2 regions of the Rhizobium sp. 05L429 genome follow, and region 2 is predicted to be linked to the other one. Evidence: riboswitches for the same ligand, from Rfam matches in the RefSeq annotation. Region 2 holds a riboswitch; the other holds the start of a gene.

Region 1 (6,767 bases), on a different contig from region 2:
GTGGTGGCGTTCCAGTGTAATAAAGCTGTCACAACCGTGGAACGCGGGCGTTAACGTGGCTTGAAAAGCGTAGTCAGAACCTCCACTTGTAACAACAAGTGAGAGTGCCGGCCGGTTCCCAAGCGGCCGCGCCAAAGAGCCCGGTAACGGGACGATGGAAAGGAATAAAAATGACGAAGAAAACGTCTGTAGCGAGCAGCACCGCCTATCCTGTTCTGCCTCTGCGCGACATCGTGGTTTTCCCCCATATGATCGTGCCGCTGTTCGTCGGGCGGGAAAAGTCTATCCGCGCGCTCGAAGAGGTCATGGGTTCCGACAAGCAGATCATGCTGGTCACCCAGATCAACGCCAGCGACGACGATCCGGACCCGTCGGCGATCCACCGCGTTGGTACGGTCGCGAATGTGCTGCAACTCTTGAAGCTGCCTGACGGCACCGTCAAGGTTTTGGTCGAAGGCCGCGCCCGCGCCGAGATCGACAGCTACACAGGCCGCGAAGATTTCTACGAGGCCCTTGGCCATGTGCTCGAAGAGCCGCATGACGATCCGGTCGAGCTGGAAGCGCTCTCCCGCTCCGTCGTGTCGGAATTCGAGAGCTACGTGAAGCTCAACAAGAAGATTTCGCCCGAGGTTGTCGGTGCGGCCAGCCAGATCGACGACTATTCCAAGCTCGCCGATACGGTCGCCTCGCATCTGTCGATCAAGATCACCGAGAAGCAGGAGATGCTGGAAACCACCAGCGTCAAGGGCCGCCTCGAAAAGGCCCTCGGCTTCATGGAAGGCGAGATCTCGGTCCTGCAGGTCGAAAAGCGCATCCGCTCTCGCGTCAAGCGTCAGATGGAGAAGACCCAGCGCGAATACTATCTGAATGAGCAGATGAAGGCGATCCAGAAGGAACTCGGCGATGGCGAGGAAGGCCGCGACGAGATGAGCGAACTGGAAGAGCGCATCGCCAAGACGAAGCTCTCCAAGGAAGCCCGTGAGAAGGCTGACGCTGAACTGAAGAAGCTGCGCCAGATGAGCCCGATGTCGGCTGAAGCCACCGTCGTGCGCAATTATCTGGACTGGCTGCTCGGTATACCCTGGGGCAAGAAGTCGAAAATCAAGTCCGATCTCAATAATGCCGAGAAGATCCTCGAAGCCGATCACTTCGGTCTCGACAAGGTCAAGGAGCGCATCGTCGAGTATCTGGCGGTTCAGGCTCGCGCTACCAAGATCAAGGGCCCGATCCTGTGCCTCGTCGGCCCTCCGGGTGTCGGCAAGACCTCGCTTGCCCAGTCGATCGCCAAGGCGACCGGCCGCGAGTACATTCGCATGGCTCTCGGCGGCGTTCGTGACGAAGCTGAAATCCGCGGTCACCGCCGTACCTATATCGGCTCGATGCCCGGCAAGGTCATCCAGTCGATGAAGAAGGCGAAGAAGTCGAACCCACTCTTCCTTCTGGATGAGATCGACAAGCTTGGCCAGGACTATCGCGGCGATCCGTCTTCCGCTCTGCTCGAGGTGCTGGACCCGGCTCAGAACTCGACCTTCATGGACCACTACCTGGAAGTCGAATACGACCTGTCTGACGTGATGTTCATCACCACGGCGAATACGCTGAACATTCCGGCTCCGCTGATGGACCGCATGGAAGTCATCCGTATCGCCGGCTACACCGAAGACGAAAAGCGCGAGATCGCCAAGCGACATCTGCTGCCGAAGGCCATCAAGGAACATGCGCTGCAGCCGAACGAATTCTCGGTCAGCGACGATGCCCTGATGGCGATCAGCCAGCAGTACACCCGCGAAGCCGGTGTCCGTAACTTCGAACGCGAACTGATGAAGCTCGCCCGCAAGGCGGTCACCGAGATCATCAAGGGCAAGACGAAGGCGGTTCATGTCACGGCGGCGAACATCGACGACTATCTCGGCGTTCCGCGCTTCCGCCACGGCGAAGCCGAACGCGAAGATCAGGTTGGTGTTGTCACGGGTCTTGCCTGGACGGAAGTCGGCGGCGAACTGCTGACGATCGAAGGCGTCATGATGCCCGGCAAGGGCCGCATGACCGTCACCGGCAACCTGAAGGAAGTGATGAAGGAATCGATCTCGGCAGCGGCATCTTATGTCCGCTCGCGCGCCGTCGATTTCGGCATCGAGCCGCCGCGCTTCGACAAGAGCGACATTCACGTGCACGTGCCGGAAGGCGCGACGCCGAAGGATGGTCCGTCGGCCGGTGTCGCCATGGCAACCGCGATCGTCTCGATCATGACTGGCATTCCGGTCAACAAGGATGTGGCAATGACGGGTGAAATCACCCTGCGCGGTCGCATTCTGCCGATCGGCGGCCTGAAGGAAAAGCTGCTCGCTGCGCTTCGCGGCGGCATCAAGAAGGTGCTGATTCCGGAAGAGAATGCCAAGGATCTGGCCGAGATTCCGGACAATGTGAAGAACAACATGGAGATCATTCCGGTCTCCCGCATGGGCGAAGTGATCAAGCATGCGCTGCTGCGTCGTCCCGAGCCGATCGAGTGGGATGGCACGGTGGAAACGCCCGTCATTGCGACGGTCGAAGGGCTTGATGATGCAGGTGCGACCATAGCTCATTGAGCCTTGGCCGCCACATTTATGCCCAATTGTTACAAATCTTGAAAAAGGCCGGCGGTAACGCCGGCCTTTTTTTGTGAAAACGTCATGTAGGCGCTTGCTTTTCCTTGATTTGCAGGGTTTTTGGGTTCCCGGCGGGCCTGATAAAAGCGATTTCTGCGCCTAGCTTACAGATTGAGTTGTTTCAAACCATAGAGAAAGGGGTGGAAACATGAACAAGAATGAACTCGTGTCCGCAGTAGCCGAAAAGGCTGGACTCACGAAGTCTGACGCAGCATCTGCCGTCGACGCAGTTTTTGATGTTGTGCAGGCTGAACTGAAGAACAAGGGCGACATCCGTCTTGCTGGCTTCGGCAGCTTCACGGTTTCTCATCGCGCTGCCACGAAGGGTCGCAACCCGTCGACCGGCGCCGAAGTCGACATCCCGGCACGCAACGTGCCGAAGTTCACGCCCGGCAAGGGCCTGAAGGACGCCGTCAACGGCTGATACGAGATTGTCCGCTGGCCGTAAACGAGAACGGCCGTGCAGGATTTTGAGGGGGTTCGGCATCGCCGGACCCCTTTTTGTTTTCGCCGCTTGCGGCACTCGGTACTTTGTCTTACGACGACAATGTTCTCAGGGCGGGGTGAAAGTCCCCACCGGCGGTAAGGGCTAAGGCCTGAGCCCGCGAGCGCCTTCTCAAGCCTCGGCTTGGAAAGGGTCAGCAGATCCGGTGTGATTCCGGAGCCGACGGTTAAAGTCCGGATGAAAGAGAATGAGCATGGCCGCGCGCGGGCAGGGATCTGCAGGCGTCTGCGTGCCGTCGCCTCATGCGTCCTGATTTATGTTTGGTCTCCTGCATAATTCCCCAAGTCGGAATCGATTTAGGGGCGAAATTATGCAGCAATTCAAAGTTCGACAGCGTCCTTTGCGCGTCTGAAAAGACGCGCGGCGCTGTAGTCCGGATGGAAGACATGAATCAGAATTCCCTTGCAGTCTCGCATTCCCGCGCCGTTGCCGGTGCAGCCTTCATGGTGCTTGGAGGCGTCGTCTTCTCGCTCCTCAATGTCGTCACCCAGTGGCTCACGATGACGCTTGCCTTCCCGGCGACTTCCGCAGCCTTCTGGCAATACGGCTTCGCCTTTCTTTTTTCGTTGCCCTTCCTGCGCAAGGTCGGTCTTTCCGCCATGCGCACGGACTATCCCTGGCGGCATGTCGTGCGCGTCGTCTTTGCCGCGCTCGGCGTCGAGGCCTGGGTTTCCGGCCTTGCCTCGGTGCCGATCTGGCAGGCGATCGCGCTCGTCATGACCTCGCCCTTCTTCATCATTCTCGGCGCGCGCCTGTTCCTCGGCGAACGGGTCGGACCTGCTCGCTGGATGGCGACGGGAACAGGCTTTGTCGGAGCGATGATCATCCTTCAGCCTTGGTCGGACAGCTTCACCTGGGCGGCACTTCTACCTGTTATCTCGGCCCCGCTTTGGGGCGCCTCCTCGCTCATCACCAAGAGCCTGACCGGCATCGAGAAGCCGGAGACGATCACCGTCTGGCTGCTAGTGCTGCTGACGCCGATCAATGGCGGCCTGGCGCTCGCAGCGGGCTTCGCAGTGCCGACGGGCGCAGCGCTTGCGCTTTTCCTTCTGGCAGGCCTCCTGACGGTCGTGGCGCAATATCTGCTGACCCTTGCCTATGCGAGTGCCGACGCCGCCTATGTGCAGCCCTTCGATGACCTGAAGCTGCCGTTGAACGTGCTCGCGGGTTGGCTTTTCTTCGGCTATGCGCCGGCTGGTTATCTGTGGCTCGGGGCAGCGCTCATTCTCGCCGCGTCGCTCTTCATCATGCGCATCGAGATGCTTCGCGAACGGCAGGCGGCCTGACGCGAACTGTACAAATGTCGCAGGCTGTCATGTGTCTGTCATGGCAGTCCCGCAAAAAACCTCTGTTCGATTTTTTCGGCATTGGGGGATTTTCAATGACATCGTCTTCGCGCAAGGCAGCGATTGCTGCCGTGCTTTTCGCGTCCGTTGCCTTCCCGGCAGCGGCTGAGCCGGTTTTCAACCGCATCGCCTCTTTCCCGGTCGCGACCAACCTGCCGGCCGACAAGGACAAGCTTTCGACCACCTCGGCCGAAATCATCACCGCCTCGCAGGATGGCAACACGCTGATCTACAGCGATAGCCCGCTCGGCGCGATCGGCTTCATCGACATCACAGATGCCAAGGCACCCAAGGCCGGCGGCGCGCTGATGATGGACGGCGAGCCGACCTCGGTCACATCAGCAGCCGGCAAGGCGCTCGTCGCAGTCAACACCAGCGAGAGCAAGCAGAAGCCGTCCGGTCGTCTGGCGATCGTCGATATCGCCAGCAAGAAGATCGACGCGACCTGCGATCTCGGCGGTCAGCCTGATTCGATCGCCCTCAACAAGGACAGGACGCTCGGCACCATTGCCATCGAAAATGAGCGCGACGAAGAGGTCAACGACGGCAAGATCCCGCAGATGCCGGCTGGCGACCTCGTCGTCTTCCAGGTCAAGACCGACGGCACCGTCGATTGCGGCACGATCAAGCATGTCGCCCTGACCGGTCTCACAGGCGTTGCCCCGGAAGATCCGGAGCCGGAATTCGTTGCCTTCAACAGCCAGAACGAAATTGCGCTCACGCTGCAGGAAAACAACGAGATCATCATTCTCGACGGCACGACCGGCACGGTGAAGACACACTTCACCGCCGGCAGCACCGATCTTTCGGGCATCGACACCAAGCGTGACGGCGCCTTGAAGTTCACCGGCGAGAAGAAGGGCGTCCTGCGCGAGCCGGACGCCGTGAAGTGGCTGGACGACAACCGTCTCGTCGTCGCCAACGAAGGCGACTATGAAGGCGGCTCGCGCGGCTTCACCATCTTCGACAAGACCGGCAAGGTTCTCTACGAATCGGGTAGCTCTTTCGAGCGCGCCGTAGCGGCCCTCGGCCATTATCCGGAAAGCCGCTCCTCGTCGAAGGGCGTCGAACCGGAGGGTCTCGAAGCCGCCAAGTTCGGCGATGACAATCTGTTCTTCGTGCTCGCCGAGCGCGCTTCCGTCGTCGGCGTCTACAAGGATACGGGTGCTGATCCGGAACTGCTGCAGATTTTGCCGTCAGGCATTTCCCCGGAAGGCGCGATTGCCATTCCGCAGCGTAACCTGTTTGCCACCGCCAACGAACTCGACCTCGGCAAAGATGGGGGCACGCGTTCGCACGTCATGATCTATGAGCGCGGCGAAGGCGAAAAGGCCTATCCGCACATCGTCTCCGCCGAGAAAGACGGCAACCCGATCGGCTTTGCAGCCCTTTCGGGACTCGCCGCCGTCCCGGGCAAGCCGGGCATGCTCTACGCCGTCAGCGACAGCGTCCTGGGCTCGCAGCCGACGATCTACACGATCGATGCCACCAAGAAGCCGGCCGTCATCACCGATGCACTTGTCGTCAAGCGTGACGGTGCTCCGGCTCAGAAGCTCGATATCGAAGGCATCGCTGTTGCTGCCGACGGTTCCTTCTGGCTGGCTTCGGAAGGCTATACCGAGCGTCTCGTGCCGCACGCCCTCTACAACGTGACCGCCAAGGGCGACATCAAGACCGAGATCGCCCTGCCGAAGGAACTGCTCGCCAACGAAATCCGCTATGGCTTCGAAGGTGTAACGATCATCGGCACTGGCGACGATGCAACGCTCTGGATGGCCGTTCAGCGCGAGTGGAACGACGATCAGAAGGGCTTCGTGAAGCTTCTCTCCTATAACCCGAAGAAGAAGGAATGGGGCGGCGTTCGCTACCCGCTCGACAAGAGCGAAGGCGGCTGGGTCGGCCTCTCCGAAATTACCGCCCAGGGCGACAGCGTCTACATCATCGAACGCGACAACCTCGTCGGCGATGCAGCCAAGCTGAAGAAGCTCTACAAGGTCGCAATCTCCGACCTGAAGCCGGGCAAGCTCGGCGGCGAACTGCCTGTCGTCAAGAAAACGGAAGCCCATGACTTCATCGGCGACCTGAAGTCGGCCACCAACGGCTATGTTCTCGACAAGCTGGAAGGCTTCGCCTTCGACGCATCGGGCAAGGCCTTTGCCGTGACCGACAACGACGGCGTCAGCGATTCTTCGGGCGAGACCCTCTTCTTCCCTGTCAACCTGACCGCCACGAACTGAGTTCGCATTTCCACGAGATGGAAAGGCCGGG
Region 2 (6,767 bases):
CGCAGGCAATTGGAAAATGAACGGTCTCATCTCCTCCCAAGCTGAGATCGAGGCGCTGAAGGGACTAACGGGCAGTGCGACGTGCGATATCGTCGTCTGCCCGCCCTTCACGCTGATTGATCGCGCAGTGGCGCGGGTTAAGGATTCGAAACTGGTCATCGGCGCGCAGGATTGTCATGCGCAGCAGTCAGGTGCCCATACGGGCGACGTCTCTGCCGAAATGCTCGCCAATATTGGCGCGCGTTATGTCATCCTCGGACATTCCGAGCGCCGTGTGTCTCACGGCGAAGATGATGAAATCGTCCTTGCAAAGGCAGTTGCCGCTCACCAAGCGGGCTTGATCGCGATCGTCTGTGTCGGTGAAACGCGACATGAGCGTGACGAGGGACGGGCGATCGAAGTGGTTGGCGAGCAGTTGAGAGAATCCATTCCCGAGGCAGCGACGAGCGCAAATCTCGTCGTCGCCTATGAGCCCGTATGGGCGATAGGAACCGGATTGGTGCCGACCAACGAACAGATCGAGGAGGTCCATGCCGCGATCCGGCAGATGCTCGCAGATCGGCTGGGGAACGACGGCCATTCAGTCAAGATCCTCTATGGCGGCTCGGTCAAGGCGTCGAATGCGGCTTCGATCTTCAAGATTCGCAATGTGGACGGCGCGCTGGTTGGCGGCGCTTCGCTGAAGGCATCGGAATTCGCCGCGATTATTTCTGCAGCCGTTTGAAGTCTAAGTGAGCGGGTAAGCGCGGCCGGTTTCTTGGATCGGCGCCGCACTCGCCGGCACCGTGAAAGGAAAAGAGAATGCAACGCTTCGAAAACAGGACTGTCGTCATTACCGGCGCAAGCCGCGGCATCGGTGCGGCGATTGCCAAACGCTTTGCGCGCGAGGGCGCCAATCTCGTCGTCTCCGCCAATGAGGAGAGCGTGCATGCCGTCGCCGAGCAGATCAAGGTCGATGGCGGCAAAGCTATCTCCTTCGTTGGCGACGTCACCGACAAGGCAAGCGTCAAGGCTCTTTATGACGCTGCCGAACAGGCCTTCGGCGCCGTTGATGTCTCCATTCAAAATGCCGGTGTCATCACCATTGCCCGCATCGAGGATATGACTGAGGGCGAGTGGGACAAGGTCATGGCGGTCAACACCAAGGGCGTGTTCCTCTGCGCCCAGGAAGCGATTGCCCGCATGCGCAAGCATGGCCGCGGCGGTCGCATCATCAACACCGCCTCCGGCCAGGCACGCGACGGCTTCATCTATACGCCGCATTATGCCGCGTCGAAGATGGGCGTTGTCGGCATTACCCAGAGCCTTGCCAAGGAAGTCGCGACCAACGGCATTACCGTCAACGCGTTCTGCCCCGGCATCATCGAAACCGACATGTGGGCCTATAACGACCAGGCATGGGGCAAGCTGCTCGGCAACTACGGCCCCGGCGAACTCATGAAGGAATGGGTCGAGGGAATACCGATGAAGCGTGCCGGATCGGGCGAAGATGTCGCCGGCCTCGTCACCTTCCTTGCGAGCGACGACGCGGCCTATATCACCGGCCAGACCATCAATGTCGATGGCGGCCTGATCATGTCATAGCTTTGTTCGACAATAGGGAACGGTGCTTTCACCTATACGAGACAATTCTCGAGCGGTGATTTTCGCCCAACCTCTTGCCGAACGAGGCATTCATCATTTATCTAAGAAATGTTCTCAGGGCGGGGTGTAATTCCCCACCGGCGGTATCGAGGCAACTCGGAGCCCGCGAGCGCCTTCGTGAAAGCGAAGGGTCAGCAGATCCGGTGAGATGCCGGAGCCGACGGTCATAGTCCGGATGGAAGAGAGCAACGTAGAGGACGCCGCTCGGCACGCGGCGTTTCATATGCTTGTTCGCCCAAGGGAAAATGGTGGCCTTTGACAGGCCATGGATGTCGCGCGTTGCGGCTAACCCTTGAAAGGCAGAGAAATGGCAATTTCTAAAATCGAAGATGGGATCGCCGCAATTGCACGCGGCGAGATCGTGGTCGTCGTCGACGATCGCGACAGGGAAAACGAGGGTGACCTCGTCATCGCATCGGAAGCAATCACTCCGCAGGCAATCGCCTTCATGATGAATTACGCCCGCGGCCTCATCTGCGTCGCAATGGAAGGCGAACGGCTGGACGAACTGCAGATCCCGCAGATGGTTCCCAACAATACCGAACTCTTGAAGACAGCTTTCACCGTGTCGGTTGACTATATCCCTGAAACGACGACCGGTATTTCCGCGGCTGACCGCGCCGCGACGGTTCGCGCGCTCATCGGTAAGAATTCTCGCCCCGAGGATTTTGCGCGGCCCGGACATATCTTCCCGCTGCGAGCGCATCCGAACGGCGTGCTTTCTCGCCCCGGCCATACCGAGGCGGCTGTCGATCTCGCTAGGCTTGCCGGCCTGTCGCCGTCGGGCGTCATCTGCGAAGTGGCCAATGACGATGGCACGATGGCGCGCCTGCCCGATCTCGAGCGGTTTGCCGAACGGCACGGCCTCCACCTGATCACGATCGAGGATCTCATTGCCTATCGTGGCGTGAGCGCGCCTGTTAAGGCCGCTTAGGAAGCCCGCCTTGTCTGCCGTGGTTATATACCGCGGCAAGCAAAGATCGCGTGGGTGCCGTTTGCGCCATCCGGAGCGAGCGCCCGCCCTCTGCCATGGATAAGCAGAGGGAGCTGTTGGCTCGAAGAAGGCCCGATCACGCGGGCCTTCTATGTTTCACCATGCCGTCAGACAACGAGTGCCAGCGCCGGACCCTGATCGTCCGCCTCGCTTTCAAGCTCCTGGCCGGCCGTGCCTTCCAAGTTATCGGAAGCCAGCAGATTGAACTCCCGACGTTCTTTCTCCGACACAATCGCGAGGTCGATGACCTTCTGCAGGTTGGCGGCATGGCGGAAGGTGGGATCGTCCTGTTTCCCGGTCCTGACCGCTTCGGCAAAGCGCTGATAGTTGGTCAGCACCGTCGGCACCTCGATATCACGCCAGGTGGCGCTTTCAATGTCGTCGCCGAAACAGCCGCGAAGATCCGAGCCGTCCGGACGATGAGTGACTTCGAGGCTGCCCCTCTCGCCGTAGATGCGCAGCTTCAGCTCGTTCAAATGGCCGGTCGCCCAGCGGGTCGCATGGATGACACCGAGCGCGCCATTGGCGAAATCGACCGACATAGTGAAGCTGTCATTGGCATCCAGCATATACTCGCCGATCTGGCCACCCGGCGCCTTGTTGAAGGTCTTGAGCCGCGCAAAGACGTGATCGATGTCGGTCGCAGCGCCATAGGCTGCGAAGTCGAGGATATGGATACCGACATCGCCGAGCACGCCGTTCGAACCGTGACCGGTGGACAGGCGCCACAGCCAGCGCGATTCCGTGCGCCAGTCGCCCCAGGCACGCGAAACCAGCCAGCTCTGCAGGTAAGAGGCTTCAACATGACGGATGGTGCCGAGTTCGCCTGATAGCACCATCTCGCGGGCGCGCTGCAGGGGAGCAACGTTGCGATAGGTGAGGTTCACCATGTTGATGACCCCGGCTGCCTCTGCAGCTTCGGTCATCTCGAGCGCGTGCGCATAATTCTCCGCCAGCGGCTTTTCGCAGAAGACGTGCTTGCCGGCGGCAATCAGCGCGAGGCTGGTCGCGTGGTGGATACGGTCGGGCGTCACATTCGTCGCCGCATCGAATTTGTCCCAGGCGATTGCTTCGTCGAGCGTGCTGAAGCGTTTTTCAATGCTGAAATGATCGGCGAACTCATCGAGCCGGGCCCGGTCCGTATCGACGGCGCCGACCACTTCCACGCCATCGATGGCAAGGAAGTTGGCAACCTGGTTTTTGGCCATGACGCCTGTGCCGAGAACGAGTAGACGCATTGCTGTTCTCCTCAGCGGTAACCGGCTTCGCCGGCCTGGTGCAGTCTCGGGCCGCGCTCGACGATCGGCTCCAGTGCTTTTTCTACCGGCACATTTGGAGCATCGGTGATGCTCTTCAATGCACCCTCGGGGTTATAGGCCCACTTGACGCCGTTGATCAGCACCTTCTGCACGTTGGCATCGTGATAGGTCGGGTAGGTTTCATGGCCGGGGCGGAAATAGAAGATATTGCCGGCACCGCGGCGCCAGGTCAGGCCGGAGCGGAAGACTTCGCCACCCTGGAACCAGGAGATGAACACCGTTTCCAGTGGCTCCGGCACGGAGAACTGCTCGCCGTACATCTCTTCGTTCTCCAGCTCGAAATGCTCGCCGATACCGGCAGCGATCGGATGGCGCTGATTGATCGTCCACAGCCGCTCGCGTTCACCCGCCTCGCGCCATTTCAGCGCACAGGGCGTGCCCATCAGACGCTTGAAGATCTTCGAGAAATGGCCGGAATGCAGCACGAGCAGGCCCATGCCTTCCCACACCCGCTTGGCGACACGCTCGACGACTTCGTCGGAGACGGCGCCATGATCCTTATGGCCCCACCAGGTCAGGACGTCGGTCTCGTCAAGCCGGGCCTCCGTCAACCCATGCTCGGGCTCCTGCAGCGTGGCGGTCGTCGCGGAAATCGCCGGGTCGGTGTTCAGCGCCTTGGCAATGGTCGTGTGCATGCCCTCAGGGTAGATGCCCCGGACGATCTCGTTGGTTGTCTCATGGATGTTTTCACCCCAGACGATGGTGCGAATAGACACGTTTCTGCTCCTTCACAGCGAATAGCGGACCGGAGCCGATGGGAAACGGTCAGATCCTGTTTATGTGGTTGGTGGTCAGGCTGCGCCCTTGAAAGGAACCCTTTCGAGCGCGCGTCCGGATTGGTCGAAGCGATGAATGCGCTCCTTGAGCGGCGACACGCCCAGTTGCTGGCCGGGCTGGTGGCTCGATACGCCGGTCTCGCGAACGGTAAGCGGTTCGGCCGAGCCGATGTCGAGATAGACGAAGCTGTCCGAGCCGAGGATCTCTGAATGGATGACGGTGCCGGTCCAGGCAGGATCCTGATCTCTAAACTCGATATGTTCGGCCCGCACCCCGATTGTGTGGGTGTCATAGGGAGCCGCGAAAGGTCCGGAGAGGAAATTCATCTTCGGCGAACCGATGAAACCGGCGACGAAAATGGAGTTCGGGGTCTCGTAGAGCTCGATCGGTGTTCCGACCTGTTCGACGACGCCGTCGCGCAGCACGCAGATGCGGTCGGCCAGTGTCATGGCCTCGACCTGATCGTGGGTGACATAGATCATCGTCGTGTCATGCATGCCGCGGTGAAGCTTGGCGATCTCCAGCCGTGTGGCGACGCGAAGAGCCGCATCCAGGTTCGACAAGGGTTCGTCGAACAGGAAGACCTTCGGGTCACGAACGATGGCGCGGCCGATAGCCACGCGCTGGCGTTGGCCGCCCGAAAGCTGGCGCGGCAGGCGTTCCAGATAGGGCGAAAGCTGAAGCATGCCGGCTGCCTGTTCGACGCGTGCCTTGCATTCTTCCCTGGTCCGGCCGGACAGCTTCATGCCGAAGGCCATGTTTTCGTAGACCGTCATGTGCGGATAGAGCGCGTAGGACTGAAAGACCATCGCGATGCCGCGTTTGGACGGGGAAAGACGGTTGACGGGTTCGCCGTCGAAGGAGAGCGTGCCGGAAGATATATCCTCCAGTCCCGAGATCAGTCGCAGCAAGGTGGATTTGCCGCAACCGGACGGGCCGACGAAGACCATGAACTCGCCCCTACGGATGTCCATGGTCACACCCTTGATGACTTCGAATGCGCCGAAGCTCTTGCGGATATTATCGAGCCTAATCTGTGCCATATCTCGCTTTCCTCAGCCTTTGACGCCGCCGGCCGTCAGCCCGGAAATAATCCGGCGTTGAAAAATCAGAACAAGGATGACGACGGGCACGGTGACGATGACCGATGCCGCCATGATGTTGCCCCAGGGGATTTCGAACTGACTTCCGCCCGAAAGCAGAGCGATTGCCACCGGTACCGTTCGTTGGGCATCCGATGATGTGAAGGTCAGGGCGAACAGGAATTCATTCCAGGCCGTGATGAAAGCGAGCAGGCCGGTGGTGACCAAGGCCGGCCACATCAACGGCATGAACACTTTCGTGATGATGACCCAAGGGGATGCGCCATCGACGATCGCCGCTTCCTCGATTTCGATCGGCAGATCCCGCATGAAAGTGGTCAGCACCCAAACAGTGAAGGGCAGGGTGAAGATCATATAGGAGAAGATCAGCGCAAACGGCGTGTTGAAGATGCCGATCCAGCGGATGAGTTCGAAAAGCCCCGCCAGCACGGCGATCTGCGGAAACATCGACACGGACAGGATGGTCAGCATCAAGAGTGCCCGACCCCTGAAATGCACCCGGGCAAGCGCGTAGGATGCGGTCACTGCGAGCAGCAGCGAGGCGGCGACCACGAGGCAGGCAATGAGCAGTGAATTGCCGAGGCTGCGTATGAAGCTGCCCGTCGTCAACACACCTCTATAGTTTTCGAGCGAGATCGAAGTCGGCCAGTAATTGACCTCGAAGAGGGCTGTGCCGGCTTTAAAGCTTGTGAGGATCGCGTAGTAGAACGGGAAGACCGCGATGATGACGATAACGGCAACCAGAAGATAGAAGAGGGTGTTCTTTGTGGCTGTAAGCAACATCAGCGTTCACCACCCCCGAGATTGACGCGGCCGATCCAAATGTAGAGCACGGTGACCGACGCGATGATGAGAAAGAGAACGGTCGAGGCTGTTGCGCCATAGGCGAACTTGTCGAAGTCGAAAAGGTTTTCACGCGCCATGACCGAC

The links. Region 2 has a riboswitch for FMN ahead of ribB (3,4-dihydroxy-2-butanone-4-phosphate synthase). Riboswitches for the same ligand answer to the same signal wherever they lie in the genome.
Region 1: another riboswitch for FMN. It lies ahead of AC1DNW_RS01935 (DMT family transporter); the one in region 2 lies ahead of ribB (3,4-dihydroxy-2-butanone-4-phosphate synthase).

What each region holds. Positions count from the first base shown of each region.
Region 1 covers NZ_JBFTNV010000002.1:45,956-52,722, reverse strand. The annotation lists gene lon (endopeptidase La) at 171-2,588, shown strand; gene hupB (DNA-binding protein HupB) at 2,797-3,072, shown strand; FMN riboswitch at 3,194-3,346, shown strand; gene AC1DNW_RS01935 (DMT family transporter) at 3,531-4,439, shown strand; gene AC1DNW_RS01930 (esterase-like activity of phytase family protein) at 4,535-6,736, shown strand.
Region 2 covers NZ_JBFTNV010000003.1:116,696-123,462, reverse strand. The annotation lists gene tpiA (triose-phosphate isomerase) at 1-724, shown strand, start outside; gene AC1DNW_RS03865 (glucose 1-dehydrogenase) at 802-1,584, shown strand; FMN riboswitch at 1,691-1,835, shown strand; gene ribB (3,4-dihydroxy-2-butanone-4-phosphate synthase) at 1,952-2,578, shown strand; gene AC1DNW_RS03855 (Gfo/Idh/MocA family protein) at 2,746-3,876, opposite strand; gene AC1DNW_RS03850 (ThuA domain-containing protein) at 3,888-4,673, opposite strand; gene AC1DNW_RS03845 (ABC transporter ATP-binding protein) at 4,749-5,777, opposite strand; gene AC1DNW_RS03840 (carbohydrate ABC transporter permease) at 5,790-6,620, opposite strand; gene AC1DNW_RS03835 (carbohydrate ABC transporter permease) at 6,620-6,767, opposite strand, start outside.